Regions from separate parts of the Aestuariirhabdus sp. LZHN29 genome, predicted to be linked through region 2. Evidence: predicted binding sites of a transcription regulator. Region 2 holds the regulator's gene; the other holds the start of a gene.
What was found. Region 2 encodes sigma-54, which starts transcription at its own class of promoters, with help from an activator protein. Its sites were predicted from a motif close to TGGCACNNNNNTTGCTNT; they were not measured.
Positions count from the first base shown of each region.

Region 1 (7,601 bases), on a different contig from region 2:
AACAGGGTGTTATCGATCACCTTTCTGGCCAACGCGCGATACTCGTCCGCCTGGTTGCAGCTTGGATCGTATTCGATCACGGTCATACGACGGATCTCAGCGTGCTGCACGATATTGTCCCGTGGTACGAAGTGGATCATCTGGGTACCGATCTTGGCCGCCAGGGCTTCGATCAATTCATCTTCGCGGTCGGTGTTACGGGAGTTACAGATCAGGCCCGCAAGGCGCACGCTACCGGAGCTGGCGTATTTAACGATCCCCTTGGAGATGTTGTTGGCGGCGTACATCGCCATCATCTCGCCAGAGCATACGATGTAGATCTCCTGGGCTTTGTTTTCGCGAATCGGCATGGCGAAGCCGCCACAAACCACGTCCCCCAAAACATCGTAAAACACGAAGTCGAGGTCGTCGCTATAGGCGCCCTCCTCTTCGAGGAAGTTGATGGCGGTGATAACACCGCGACCTGCGCAGCCAACACCGGGCTCCGGGCCGCCTGACTCGACACACTTGATATCCTGGTAGCCAACTTGCAGCACATCTTCCAGTTCCAGGTCTTCAACGGTGCCCAACTCGGCAGCCATTTCCATCACGGAGGTCTGGGCTTTGGAGTGAAGGATTAATCGAGTCGAGTCTGCCTTGGGGTCGCAGCCGACAATCATTACCTTCTTTCCTGCCTCGGCCAGGGCGGCCACGAGGTTCTGGGTGGTGGTGGATTTACCGATACCACCCTTACCGTAAATTGCACATTGACGCAGTGTCATGTTCACTCTCCTTTCAAGCAACGTAATTTCCAATGAGGTCCAACCGGTATATCGCAACGCTTGTGCCAAGTTGCTCAAAATGTATTTAACTAATTGATTTATGATGAATAAATCATAATTTTTTGTGCTTTTGTGAGGCCGCTTTTCTCTGGTGGGTATGCGACAAAGCCGCGAATCCTGTAGGGTTAATGACGACAAAGCCCGTTTTCTTACACGGCGACAGAGCGAGTCAGATTGGAAAATGATGGTGAAAAAACAGCGAATATCGATTGCTGGCTGGAATGGCCAGCGGAACGGTGGTGGGTGCACCGGTGAGTAGTTGTTGCCTGCCCGACGGTTGTTATTTGCCGATCAATCGCTGCAACCTGCCAGCAAAAATCCTCGGTAGCCTGACCTTTCAATTGCAACCCGCACCCCTTCGACTCGATGGGGTTGATGCGCTGTACCCGGGCCTGTTCTCCTGTCTTGCTGGATGGAGTGAGCAGGCGCAAAGGGCGCAGCAGTTCATTGATTACATGGACGTCCACTTCACACTCAATGATCCAGCGGCGGCGGGATTTGTGGCGGGGATGGGGGGACGCCCAAAGGCGAACTGGCAGCGTACAATCCGCGGCTGGCGGTTTGATACCGATGGCCGAGAGGGCGCGGTAATGAAAGCCTGGGTCGAATCACGCTTTGGCTTACTTCCCCGTTATCACAGCGGCGTTATCCGTGATTTAAGCAGTGAGACCTATCGCCGCTATATAGAGGCCCGAGCACGAGGTCTTTACAATACAAATGCGCTGGAATCGCAGATAGACCTGTTGTACAGCTACTGCCAGTACGAGTTGGCTTTGGGCGACAGCGATCACCTGCTCCTCTATCGCGGGGTAAACAGGGCGGCTGGTTTGGAGCAGGTGGGGGTGGATGCCAGCGGTAGTCCCGTGCTGTTGCTTAATAACCTGAACTCCTTTTCCCGTGATGCCGAACGGGCCTCCGAGTTTGGTGATCGCGTGATGCGGGTGCGGGTGCCACGGCAGAAGGTGGTCTGCTACGATGCGCTATTTCCCGCTCTTCTTAAGGGAGAGGGAGAGTATCTGGTGGTCGGTGGTCTTTATGCTATCGATGGCTGGGTGTTTTGAGCAGGGGTACCTGTTTTCCCGCTTTCAATCCCGGACTTCGGGCAGCCCCTGTCGAGCGTAACAGGATCTATCTATGAATAAATCACTCCGTGACTCGCAGCCGACCCCCACCGCCCCCCATCCGCCGGGATACCCTGAGCGGCGAGTTCCCGAACGGGGAGCGGCCTTGCGGCATCACGGAGCCCCACTACTGGTGATCCTGTTGCTGACGATACCAGGCTTGGTGCTGGCTACGTTAGACCCCCAGGCTTGCGAGACGCTGCTGGGATGGCCGGTAGCCCTGCTGGGTCTGCTCTATTTTACCCTCTGGTTGCCAGGGGCGTTGTGGCTGTTGTCCCTTTGGCTGGGTTGGTACGGGTATCGTATCCTTCGTAGTGGAATGGCGCCGCCCCCGGAGATGCCGGTGCTGTTTGCCACCGGTGTTCGCCGAGGTACCAGTGCGCGCATCAAAGGAGTGATCTGGTTGGCCGCACCGCTCTACTGCAGTTGGGTGCTGTTGGTGGGCCTAAACGCATTTGATGAACTCTCCCAGGGGCGGGCGCTGGGAGAGATGTCCGTGGGGATCGTGGCGGAGTGCCAGTAATCGATCGATCTGCCGTGCCGGCTTGGCGTAGTGTTTGCTTTATTCTGTTGACCCCCGAATTGATTTGGAGCGACCGATGAGTACTAACCCTCTAAACCCCATCTCCCTGACCCTAGCTGGGGCGACTTTGCCCTTTGTTCGCTATATCCGCGATGGGCTGCCCTATATCGAGTTCGATAGCTGCGGTTGCCGCTGCCCGGTACCCATGCACAATGCGATGCTCGGACTGGAGCGTATTGCCAGCAGTGGCGAGCGTCTGGTGATGGTGAACGGGTTTGAACCTGCCGGGCTTTTTGAACGGGTTCGTGGAGGATTTGTATGGCAGGTGGAGCCGCTGCCCCAGGGTCGGGTGCGCATTGTCTTTAACGCTACCGCCGGCGCTTCACAGATCGATTTTAGTGAGCGCGGGTGCAATGGCGGTTAGGGTCAGGAGACGATCTGCCCAGTTTCAACCCGGTGTAGTTACGGATGCGAATGCATGGGTACCGCTGCGTGTTGAGTTCGCCCCACCCGAGAGGTGAGGCGGGCGAGATATCAGTAAGAGATCGTCACCTCTTCATCACGCAGAATCAATTGGCACGCCAGTCGGTGAGGGCTGGGGAGATCATCAACGGCCATCTGTTCGATCTCGGCACGTTTCAACTTTCCAATGGCGACCAGTGTGCGCTGCTCTTTGTCGGTGAGCGGGCCGCCCATCGGGGTGGTGTCACTCGTGATCTCGACATCGACGCAACAGGTGCCGCAGTTGCCGTCCTCGCAATCGAAGCCGATGGGGATATCGTTTTTTTGGGCCAGTTTCAATACGGTTTCGGTATGACTGCCGGCCACCGCATAGGTCACGGTCTTGTTGCCGCTTTTGGCACTAAAGGTTACTTGGGGCATGGTTTCTCTCCTGATGATAGTTGGGTGTGTGGTTAAACAACCACCCGGGGTAGAGGGCAAGGGTCGTGCCACCGTAACTTATTGATTCTTGGTTGCTGGGAGGGGCAGGATTGTCGAGCAGTAAACAATCGAGGGGATTGTGTCGCACAGTTGACAGCCATCAGTGCCGCAGTTGGATAGCTTCTTGCAGTGCCTCCTGTACCTTACACAGGAGAATACCCGATGATCGACTACGAACGCTTACGCGAAGGGGTCGCTTCCGGCGCCCTGGTTCCCCTGCTCGGGCCGGGCGCCCTTGATGGCGCGGTTGACCCCGAAACGGGCGCTGCGATACCTGCCGATAACCGCAGCCTGATCCTGGCGATGAATCAGGGTAGGGAGATGATGCCGCGGCTGATGGTGGAGTTTTCACGGGCCGCCCAGCATATTGAACAGCGCCGTGGGCAGGCAGCGGTGGCCCGTTTCCTCACTCGCCTTTATGATCGCCCCTGGACTCGTTCGCAGTTGCACGATGCGGTGGCGGCATTGGCACCGCCCTGGGTCGTGGACCTGAATCGGGATTCACAGTTGTTGGATAGTTACTCGGCACAGGAGCATCTGCTGGTGAAGGGGGTCTGCCGCACCATGGGCAGTGGACTTCGCTACAAGCTATACCGGGGCTATCAGGGTGACTATCGGGAGATAACGGATGAGCAGATAAAGCCGGAGTGGCCGGTGCTATTCAAGCCCCTGGGTTGCCCTCATCCAGAGCCCTCCTATATCGCCTCTGATGCCGATTTCGTGGATTACCTGACCGAGCTGATGGGTGGATTCGCGATTCCTCCCGCGCTCAAACAGTATCGTGACAACAAACAGTATCTATTGTTGGGCCTACCCTTGAACCGCGATACAGAGCGGATGCTGGTTACTGAAATCAGTTACGGAGCGGCTACTCCAAGAGGCTGGGTGTTCCTCGAACAACCCACGGCCAAAGAGCGGCGTTACTGTGCCCGCATGTCGCTGGAGATCATTGAAGAGCCGCTGAACAGCTTTACCCGGTATCTGCAGCAGGCCACCGAGAAAACGACGGCCAGGTTGTAGGTAATACGACATTGCTCCCCCGTAGGCGTCGTGCTGTCTGTCGTAAAGCCGACAAGACGACGCCCTCACTTCATGCATATTGTTAAAAAAACCCATAAAAACAGCACTATGCAGTGACGTTGGACCTCTGGCATAGCCCTTGCTCTTCCACTGGTGAAGCCTATAAAACCAGAGAGGGCCTTATGTTGAATTTCACTGATCAAGCCCTGAGCACGATACGCAGCGCGCTCGCTGCCCGGGATAGTCGCACCGCCGGGCTGCGGATTGGAGTCGTCGGGAGCCCATGCTCTGGTCTGCGTTATCTGATTCGGGTGGAGGATAACCCAACCAGCGACGATCAGGTGTTTGAGAGTCAGGGTTTGGTGCTTTTTATAGATAACGAAAGTACGTCACATTTGCAGGGAGTGCAGGTGGACTTTGTTGAGCAGGATGGACGCAAAGGTTTCACCTTCGATAATCCAAATCAAAATTCTGGCTGTTCCGGATGCAGTAAATCAACGGCGGCCTGAGAGATTAGCCAAGAAAAACGACACCACACAACTATTACCAGAGAGCCTCGCTGCGGCGAGCTAACAGAAAAATGGGAGAACCGGTATGTGGGAATACTCCGATAAAGTAAAAGAGCTTTTTTTTGAACCCAAAAATGCCAAAGCAGTACCCGATGCCAATGCTATTGGTGACGTGGGCTCCATCAGTTGCGGCGACGCCCTGAGTTTGACGCTGCGGGTCAATCCCGACTCTGAAATTATCGAGGATGCGGGATTCCAGACCTTTGGGTGCGGCTCCGCTATCGCTTCCTCTTCCGCGCTGACCGAATTGATTAAGGGTAAAACACTGGATCAGGCACTTAAGGTGAGTAATCAGGATATTGCTGACTATCTGGATGGCCTCCCGCCGGAAAAGATGCACTGTTCGGTGATGGGCCAGGAGGCCCTGCAGGCCGCAGTTGCCAATTATCGTGGAGAGGTGTGGAAGGATGATCACGAGGAGGGGGCGCTGGTGTGTAAGTGCTTCGCCGTCGATGCGGTATTGATCGAAAATGTAGTGCGTCAACACGACCTGAAAACCGTGGAGCAGGTCACCCACTACACCAAGGCGGGGGGAAGCTGCTCCTCATGCCATGAAGGGATTGAAGAGATTATAAGCAGTGTACTTGCCGAGGCTGGAACTCCTGTGGCAGTTGAGGTCGCCGCACCAGAACAGCAAGCAGGTTCAGTATCCCTGGTGCAGCGAGTGCAGGCGATTCTAAAAGTATTCGAAGAGGTGCGCCCCCAGTTGAAATCCGACGGTGGTGACATCGAACTGGTTGAGGTGCAGGACGAAAAAATATTTGTGCGCATGCAGGGAGCCTGTGGCGGGTGCCAGATGGCGGGCGCAACCCTAGGCTGGGTGCAGCAAAGACTGGTAGAGAGTCTGGGCGAGTTTGTACGCCTGATACCGGTTAACAATCCTGGCCAAACCGTTAATAGGGAGGTGTGATTATGACTTCCAAGCCAACCTCCGTTTACCTGGACAACAACGCCACCACGCGCGTTGATCCGCGAGTACTGGAAACCATGTTGCCGTTTTTTAGCGAGCAGTTTGGTAACCCATCGTCAATGCACAGCTTCGCTGATGGGGTAGGTAAAGCGGTCCAGCAGGCTCGCGAACAGATTCAGTCCCTGTTGGGCGCGGCCTATGACACTGAAATTATTTTTACCTCTTGCGGTACCGAGTCCGATAGCACCGCGATCATGTCCGCCCTGCGAGCGCAGCCCGATCGTAATGAGATCATCACAACCCTGGTTGAACATCCGGCCATTTTGGCGTTGTGTGACCAATTGGAGAAGGAGGGCTATATCGTTCACCGCCTGTCCGTAGACAGGTTAGGACGCCTTGATCTTTCCGAGTATGAGGCGCTTCTATCCTCGCGGGTCGCTATCGTCTCTGTGATGTGGGCCAACAATGAAACCGGGAACCTGTTTCCAGTAGAGCAGATGGCACGCATGGCGCGAGAGGCGGGGGTGATGTTTCACACCGATGCAGTGCAGGCGGTGGGAAAAATACCGATTGATCTTAAGCATACGGCGATCGATATGCTGTCGCTGTCGGGGCATAAGTTACACGGCCCCAAAGGCATTGGTGTGCTATACCTGCGCCGGGGCACCCGCTACCGACCTTTGTTGCGTGGGGGACATCAGGAGCGCGGCCGTCGTGCCGGTACCGAAAACAGTGCGGCGATCGTCGCGCTGGGCACAGCGTGCGAGTTGGCTGAGCAGTATATGGCGGAAGAGAATACGCGGGTGCGGGCCCTGCGCGATCGGCTGGAGAGATCGGTATTGGCAACAGTACCCCATGCTTTTGTTACCGGGAATGGGGATGAGCGCCTTCCGAATACCGCCAACATCGCCTTTGAGTACGTTGAGGGAGAAGCGATTCTGATGTTGCTTAACCGCGAAGGGATCGCGGCGTCGAGTGGCTCGGCCTGTACCTCCGGTTCGCTCGAGCCCTCTCATGTAATGCGGGCGATGGATATTCCCTACACCGCGGCCCACGGCAGCATCCGTTTTTCGCTGTCGAGGGAGACCTCCGACGCCGAGATTGATCATGTGATCGCGGTGATGCCGGGCATTATCGAGCGTTTACGGGAGCTATCCCCTTATTGGAACAAAGGCGCGCCGATCACCGATCCGGAGATGGCATTCGCACCGGTATACGCATGAAACTAACCACCCGGGCATCGGTAGGTGCAGGGTGAAGGAGCCGCATATGTCTGCTTTCGATAGCATAGTGATTGACGACACAACGCTCAGGGATGGGGAGCAATCGGCCGGAGTGGCCTTTACTGTCGAGGAAAAGCTGGAGATCGCCTGTCGCCTTGATTCCCTGGGCGTGCATGAACTAGAAGTGGGTATTCCCGCTATGGGGGATGCGGAGCGGGCTGCCATTCGCGCCCTTAGCGCGCTGCGCCTCGATGCACGGCTGTTGGTGTGGAGCCGAATGCGCGAGGATGATCTGGCGCTGTGTGCCAATCTTGGTGTTGCTATGGTTGATTTGTCGATCCCCGTGTCGGAACAGCAAATTGCCAATAAGCTACGGGTCGAACCCGAGCGGGTATTGGAAAAAATAGCTCATCATGTCGCCTGCGCTCGGGATATGGGGCTCGAGGTGTGTATCGGTGCGGAAGATGCTTCC
Region 1 is NZ_JBNIEU010000001.1:621,776-629,376, reverse strand. Features, by position in the region: gene nifH (nitrogenase iron protein) at 1-761, opposite strand, end outside; gene ACP3PW_RS03000 (NAD(+)--dinitrogen-reductase ADP-D-ribosyltransferase) at 1,031-1,882, shown strand; gene ACP3PW_RS02995 (hypothetical protein) at 1,956-2,465, shown strand; gene ACP3PW_RS02990 (hypothetical protein) at 2,542-2,889, shown strand; gene ACP3PW_RS02985 (2Fe-2S iron-sulfur cluster-binding protein) at 3,000-3,347, opposite strand; gene ACP3PW_RS02980 (SIR2 family protein) at 3,570-4,427, shown strand; gene ACP3PW_RS02975 (HesB/IscA family protein) at 4,610-4,936, shown strand; gene nifU (Fe-S cluster assembly protein NifU) at 5,022-5,906, shown strand; gene nifS (cysteine desulfurase NifS) at 5,909-7,129, shown strand; gene nifV (homocitrate synthase) at 7,176-7,601, shown strand, end outside.
Region 1: the regulator sigma-54 is predicted to act here: its motif matches at 4,556-4,573, upstream of ACP3PW_RS02975 (HesB/IscA family protein).

Region 2 (7,601 bases):
GGTGAGTATGGTGGGTAGCGACCTGGAGCTAGACACCGGTATCGGCGTGTGCGGGAAGGAGGGGCAATCGGTGCCGGTAGGGGTTGGTCAGCCCACGCTGAAAATCGATGAGCTCACCGTGGGCGGGACAGGCTGAGTAGGCTCAGGCCTTGTCGATGATGATCGTCTCGTCGGCATAAAACGAGGTGGAGCGCTTCAGGTCGAGAGCAAAGTGCTTACCCTCGGTCAGGGTTTTAACCATCTGCTGCCACTCTTCGCTGGCGGTGGCTTCAAAGCTTGCCTTGGGTTGGTCGAACCACATTTCCACAACACCATCGAAGGGGGCTTCAAACTGTTGGCGCTGCTGCAACAGTTGGTTTTCTTCGACTTGCAGGGTGAGGCTTTTGGTCAAGCGGCGGCAGCCCAGTTTGACCGCAACGGAGCGAATAAACTGCTCAAACTCCGTGTTCCAATAGTCTCGAAATTGAAGGGCACTGACGTCGGCTTTGCGCCGAAAGCAGAGTATCTGTTTTATCACGCTAGTCTCTCCCTGAAAAAATCCTTACTCGGCAAGTTCCGACTGCTCACGCAGGTAGCGAAACAATTTGCGGCTGCTCGCTAGGGGTTTCTGTAATTCCAGTTCTTTGCGGCTATTGCGTATCAGCTGCCGCAGGTGCTGGATATCGGCCGCTGGATAGGTATCCAGATACTCCTGAAGCGTCTCGTTACCTTCGCTGATCAGTCGTTCACGCCAGCGCTCGAGCTGATGGAAAATTCGGTTGTACTCTGCGCTGCTGGTATCGAGACGATCCACCGCTTGTTGCAATGGCTCCAGATCCTCATCGCGCATCAGTTTTCCGATGTACTGGCGGTGGCGTTTAAGCGCGTTGTTGCTTTTTATTCGACGTGTTTCTTCCAGTGCCCTGCGGAGTCGTTCAGTGATCGGCAGTGAGGTCATGACGTCGGGTTTAAGGTCGAGCAGGCGCATACCCAGTGCTTGCAGCTCGTGCATTTCGTTTTTGACCTGGGTCTTGCTCTTATAATCTTCGTCGTCGAAATCGACCGATTCGTTGTCTTGTTCTGGGCGCATGGGGGAGACGATCTGTGGCTTCGAAATGGGTAGGTGACTATTGTAAACCGATCCTGCTGGAATGTCTGTTTTGAGCGAAAGGCTTGTTCGCTAGCCCCCTGCAGGTAGAATGGATCGTTACCCCCTAGCCTGGTGATACAAACCATGACCTCAGTCCCAAATATAACACCGCTGGATCTTCGTCAGGAGCAGTCCCGCTTGCAACAGTTGGTGCAGGATATTCTGCTGGAGGCTCGCAAGCAGGGAGCCAGCGGGGCAGAGGTGGGTGTCAGCCTGGATAACGGGCTGACCGCCAGTGTGCGCATGGGGGAGGTGGACACGGTCGAGTTTAATCATGACCAGGGTTTTGGCATCACCCTCTACTACGGCCAACGCAAAGGTTCCGCCAGTACCTCTGACAGCAGTCTGCAAGCGATCATTGATACCGTGGAAGCGGCCAGTAATATCGCGCGCTACACATCGGAGGACCCTTATGCGGGCCTGGCCGATGCCTCCATGATGGCGACCGACCTGCCGGAGCTTGACCTGTACCACCCCTGGGATGTGGAGGTGGACCATGGGCTGGAGATCGCCACTCGTTGCGAGCAGGCGGGGCTCGATGTCTCGGAGCAGATAACCAATTCCGAGGGAGCAAGCCTCTCAACGCATCAAAGCTGCCGGGTGTACGGCAACAGTCATGGTTTTATGGGCAGCTACCTGGCCTCAAGGCAGAGCTTGAGTTGTGTGCTGATTGCGGGCGAACAGGAGCGGATGCAGCGGGATTATTGGTATGCCGTGTCCCGTAAGCGAGAGGATCTGGAAAGTCCTGAATCGATCGGTACCCAGGCAGCCAATAGAACCTTGCAGCGCCTCGATCCCCGAAAGATACCAACCTGTCAGGTCCCGGTGCTGTTCGCTGCAGAGGTTGCCAGTGGGCTACTGTCCCATCTGCTGGGGGCGATCAGTGGGTCAAGCCTGTATCGTGAAGCGAGTTTCTTATTGAATCAGCTGGATAAGCCGCTGTTTCCTGAGTTTGTCAGCATCTATGAGCGGCCCCGCTTGCGAGGTGGCCTCGCCAGTGCGTCGTTTGATAATGACGGTCTGGCGACTTACGACAAATCCTTTGTGCAAGATGGAGTGCTCTGCAGTTATCTGTTGGGCGCCTACTCGGCGCGTAAATTGGGTATGACCAGCACCGCCAATGCCGGGGGGGCGCACAACCTGCGAATCAGTGATAGCGGTTTGGATGCCCCGGCGTTACTGCGGCAGATGGGTAGCGGTTTATTGATTACCGAGCTGCTGGGGCAGGGGGTTAATCTGGTAACCGGGGACTACTCGCGGGGAGCCAGTGGGTTTTGGGTCGAAAATGGGGTGATTCAGTATCCGGTATCGGAGATAACGGTCGCGGGTAACCTGCGGGATATGTTTGCGAATGTCGTCGCGGTGGGGAATGATGTGGATCACCGTGGCAATGTGCAGGCAGGTTCCATCCTGATTGATGGTATGACCGTAGGGGGCGACTAGGTTTTTCGGTCGAGAGCTTACTCTCCCTCGCCAAAGAAATCGTTGACCAGCTCGCTGATCGCTTGCAGTGCCCGATCCTCGTCGTCGCCGTCGATGCGCAAATCAAGCTCGGTGCCTTGGCTGGCTGCCAGCAGCATCACCGACATGATGCTTTTGCCATCGACCATGGTGGTGCCGCGCCCCACTTCGATACTACTGCCGAAAGCGGCCGCCGTGGTCACAAATTTTGACGCTGCTCGGGCGTGGAGTCCGAGTTTGTTGATGATATGAATCTTGGTTTCTATCATTGTCGCTACTGTTATTATATTTTATTGTTTTTGCGCGGTGTGCAGTTCGCGGTGACGAACCTGAACGTTTTGAATCTGACTACTAAAGCGTCGGGTCAGCTCTTCGCTGATGTATACCGAGCGGTGATGGCCGCCGGTGCAGCCGATGGCGATGGTCATGTAACTTCGGTTTCCCGCCTCGAATGCTGGAAGCCAGCGCTCCACAAAGTCACCGATATCAGCCAGCATCTGCTGTACCTCAGGTTGTTCTCCCAAAAAATCCCGCACGGGTTTCTCGAGCCCACTGAAGCCCCTCAGGTGCGCTACCCAATAAGGGTTAGGTAAACAGCGTACATCAAACACGTAATCGGCATCAATTGGTATGCCTCGCTTGAAACCAAAGGACTGGAATAGCAGTGCGAGACTGTCGTCCGTGCGCATCGCAACACGGGTACGAATCAGGTCGCGTAATTCGTGCAGTGATAGTGCGCTGGTATCCAGAGTCAGTTTTGCTCGATTCTTGAGGGGGGCCAGGAGCTCACTTTCGGCGAAAATGGCCTCTTCCAGCGAGCATTTGTCATTGGACAAGGGGTGGCGTCGCCGTGTTTCACTGAAACGCTTTAGCAGGGTAGCTGGGTCTGCATCGAGGTAGATCACCTCGCACTGCACGCCATTATTGGTTAGTTGGGCCAGTATCTCGGGGAAGCGTTTAAGGTCCGCGTGCATGTTGCGTGCGTCGATGCTGACAGCGGCATTTCTAAGTGACTGCTCGCTTGAGATCTCTGCGGCTAGAGACCCCAGTAAGCCTGCTGGCATGTTGTCCACACAGTAGTAGCCCTGATCCTCGAGCACGTGCAGCGCGCTACTTTTGCCGGATCCCGATCTTCCACTGATGATTACTAATCGCATTTTGCTGGTTCCACTTGCCGACTGGTGCGTGCCGCGCCCTGTTTCTGGTGTGGTGGGTGTTGACCGCGTAAGTCACTGAGCTGGCAGTATACCAGTTGCATTGTGGCAGGTCTGCGATTTGGGAGATCAGTCGAGGGGGGCGATCGCCATTTGATAGAGTTCGGTACTGCTCTGCGCGGCGCGCAGGCGGTTACGGTAGCTGGCATTGTCCAGCCGGCCGGCCAGAGCCTGCAAAATCGCCAGATGCTCGTTAGTCGCTTCGTTGGGGACAACGAGGGCAAAGATGATATCTACCGGGAGCTCGTCCATGGCGTCGAAATTGACACCCTCAGACAGTTTGAGCAGTGCCGCCACAGGTTCTGTACAGGAGGTGAGTCGGCAATGGGGAATCGCAATACCTTTGCCAAAGCCTGTGCTGCCGAGGCGTTCACGCTCAAACAGGCCGTTAAACAGCTCGTCGGCTGTTATCTCCTGCCCTGCCTGGGCGAGAGTTTCGGCAAGTGTTTCGAGTACGCGTTTTTTACTGCCGCCTTCCGCAGCGCAGAGGCTGCGGTCGGGGCTTAGGAGGGATATAAAATTCATAGCCAGATCTAATTAACGGGCGAGATTCTTTTCCTTGTGTTTCATGAGCTGGCGATCCAGTTTGTCCGACAGCATATCAATGGCCGCGTACATGTCTTCATGGACGGCAGTTGCGTGGATGTCCGCACCGCGGACGTGCAGATTGGCCTCCGCTTTTTGTCCCTCTTTTTCGATACTGAGGGTTACGTTGACGCTGGTGATGCTGTCAAAGTGTCGCTCAAGACGATCGACTTTAGTTGCTACGTATTCACGCAATGCTTCCGTTACATCAACATGATGACCACTGATATTGATTTGCATGCGTTTTCTCCTGAATGTTTGTTACATGATGTTGAGTCGACGTCGTGTCAGGCTCAAGTGTATGCCTCTGTTACCGATCATATCCGAGGCTCGATATCTCAATGTTGTCGCCAATCAATATAACCTATACCAGACGTTTCCTTTCGTTAGAAGGAGCAATTGATAATGACTCCCGGTATTTGGCAATAGTGCGGCGAGCAACCTGAATTCCCTGCTCAGCAAGCAAACCCGCTATCTTGCTGTCACTCAATGGCTTTTTTGGGTTCTCTGCGGCCACAAGCTTCTTGATAATAGCCCTGATTGCCGTAGAGGAGCACTCTCCTCCACTGGCGGTACTGACATGGCTTGAGAAGAAATACTTGAGCTCAAATATGCCGCGGGGGGTGTGCATGTATTTTTGCGTCGTTACCCGGGATATGGTGGATTCGTGCATGCTGACCGCTTCGGCGATATCGTGCAGTACCAGCGGTTTCATCGCCTCTTCACCATACTCCAGAAACCCGCGCTGATGCTCAACGATCTGGGTGGCCACCTTCATCAGTGTTTCGTTTCGGCTCTGCAGACTCTTGAGAAACCAGCGGGCTTCCTGCAAGTGGTTTTTCAGGTAGGTGTTGTCTGAACTGTTATCAGCACGTTTGACCAGCGAAGCGTAACCCGAGTTGATGCGGACTCGGGGCACAGAGTCCGGGTTCAGCTCGACGGTCCAGCGGCCGTTCACCTTTTTTACGGTGACGTCGGGTATGACATATTCAGGCTCGCTGCTTTGAATGCTTGCCCCGGGTTTTGGGTTGAGGGTCTGGATCAGTTCAATCGCAGCTTTGAGATCGGCCTCTTTGAGACGGGTTTTGCGCATTAATTGAGCGTAATCATGGGAGCCCAACAAGTTGATGTGTTTCTCAACCACCAGGGCCGCTGAACCCAGGTGAGGGGTGGTGGTGGGCAATTGGGCAAGCTGGATTAACAGGCACTCGCTGAGGGATCGAGCCGCCACACCGACTGGATCGAACTGCTGAAGACGGTGTAACACCGCTTCAAACTCATCCAGTTCAATGTCCAGATCCTCTTCGATGCCTTCCATCAGCTCTTCGCAGCTACAGCTGAGATAGCCATCGTCCTTGAGTGCGTCAATGATGGTAATGGCTATCGCCCGGTCGGTGTCGGACATAGGTGTCAGGTTAAGCTGCCACTCCAGATGGGACTGAAGGGTTTCTGAGGTGCTGGCTCGCGTGGCCGGATTGTACTCATCGTTGTCGGACGAGCCCGACCCCGAGGAGGGCGGCAGACTGGATTGATAAACATCATCCCAGGCGGTGTCAACGGGCAGATCTTCCGGGATATTGTCCTGCCAGTCGTCGGACATCACCTCATTTTCGTTGTTGGCACTGTCGGCGCTTTGCTGATCCTGCTGCTCAGCCTCTTTTAGGCCGTTGTTTTCAGCCTTGTTGTCGAACTCGCTACCATCTTTTGCGCTTTCTTGCTCGGTCGCCGCCTCATTATCGGAACCCTCTTCGGGCTCGAGCATGGGGTTGGATTCGAGGGCTTGTTGAATCTCCTGCTGCAGATCCAGGGTAGAGAGCTGAAGTAGTTTGATGGCTTGTTGCAGCTGAGGCGTCATCGTCAGCTGCTGGCCCATTTTCAGGACTAGGGATGGTTTCATAAATAATACAATGTCCGGTCCATAATCTGCGCATCACTCCCGTTGGGTTTTCCGGTCGCATCCTGCTCCGGCAAAAATCTTGCATGGTTCTATTATAGGGTTGAACGGGATGAATGCCTATATGCGAAATTCGTGTCCCAGATAAACGTCTTTCACTTTCTGGTTATTCATCACGGCCTCGGCATTACCCTCGGCGATGATCTTGCCTTCACTAACGATATAGGCAAGCTCACAGATATCCAGTGTTTCGCGAACATTATGGTCTGTGATCAGCACTCCGATGCCCTTGTCGCGCAGGTGGCGGATCACATCCTTGATGTCATTGACCGAAATGGGGTCGACCCCGGCGAAGGGCTCATCGAGCAGGATAAAGGCGGGTTCCGTGGCTAGCGCCCGCGCGATCTCTACTCGTCTGCGCTCTCCACCCGACAAGCTGATACCCTTGCTGTTGCGAATATGGGTGATGTGGAACTCCCGCAGCAGGGCTTCAAGTTTTTCCAGTCGCTGCTTGCGATTGAGATCCTTGCGGGTTTCCAGTATGGAGAGGATATTCTCGGTAACGGTTAGTTTTCGGAAAATGGAGGCTTCCTGGGTCAAATAGCCTATGCCCTGGCGTGCGCGGCCATGCATTGGCAGGCGGGTAATATCCACACCATCGATTAAAATCTGGCCTCCATCGGACTGCACGAGCCCGACAATCATATAAAAACTGGTGGTTTTTCCTGCCCCGTTCGGCCCTAGTAAGCCGACAATCTGGCTACTGGAGATGCTGATCGAAATATCTTCGACCACCTTTCTTCCGCGGTAACTCTTTGCCAAGTGAAGTGCTTTAAGGGTTGCCATGGGGATATCTACTGCTTGACTTTGGGTTGGATAATCATTTCGACACGGTTGCCGGCCTTGCTGCTGGAGCTTCCGCTCTGGGCATTAACCGCCTGGGTTGTCATGTTGTAGTGGATCGTTTCGCCGGTAAAGGAGTTGCCCTCCTGCAGCAGGCGGGCGTTCTTAAGTAATTTCACCTGATCGCTGGCAACGGAGTAGTCGATGGTATTGCCATAGGCTTTGATGATCTCCTTGTCGGCGGCAGGCTTCTCCCGGTAGTGGGCAGGATTGCCTTCCGCCACCATACGGGTGACATTTCCCTCCTTGGTGTAGAGCGTGATTTTGTCGCCGCTAATATGGATAGTGCCTTGGTTCATCGTCACATTGCCGGTGTAGATGGCTCGCCCAGCGCCTTCATCAATATCGGCAGTGTCCGCCTTGATTCGAATAGGTTGGGACTGGTCTTCCGGCAGGGCGTGGGCGACAGCGCTAA
Region 2 is NZ_JBNIEU010000002.1:193,481-201,081, forward strand. Features, by position in the region: gene tldD (metalloprotease TldD) at 1-136, shown strand, start outside; gene ACP3PW_RS07540 (EthD domain-containing protein) at 143-517, opposite strand; gene yjgA (ribosome biogenesis factor YjgA) at 542-1,069, opposite strand; gene pmbA (metalloprotease PmbA) at 1,214-2,572, shown strand; gene ACP3PW_RS07555 (HPr family phosphocarrier protein) at 2,590-2,859, opposite strand; gene rapZ (RNase adapter RapZ) at 2,881-3,747, opposite strand; gene ptsN (PTS IIA-like nitrogen regulatory protein PtsN) at 3,874-4,329, opposite strand; gene hpf (ribosome hibernation-promoting factor, HPF/YfiA family) at 4,342-4,629, opposite strand; gene ACP3PW_RS07575 (RNA polymerase factor sigma-54) at 4,754-6,286, opposite strand; gene lptB (LPS export ABC transporter ATP-binding protein) at 6,404-7,129, opposite strand; gene lptA (lipopolysaccharide transport periplasmic protein LptA) at 7,138-7,601, opposite strand, start outside.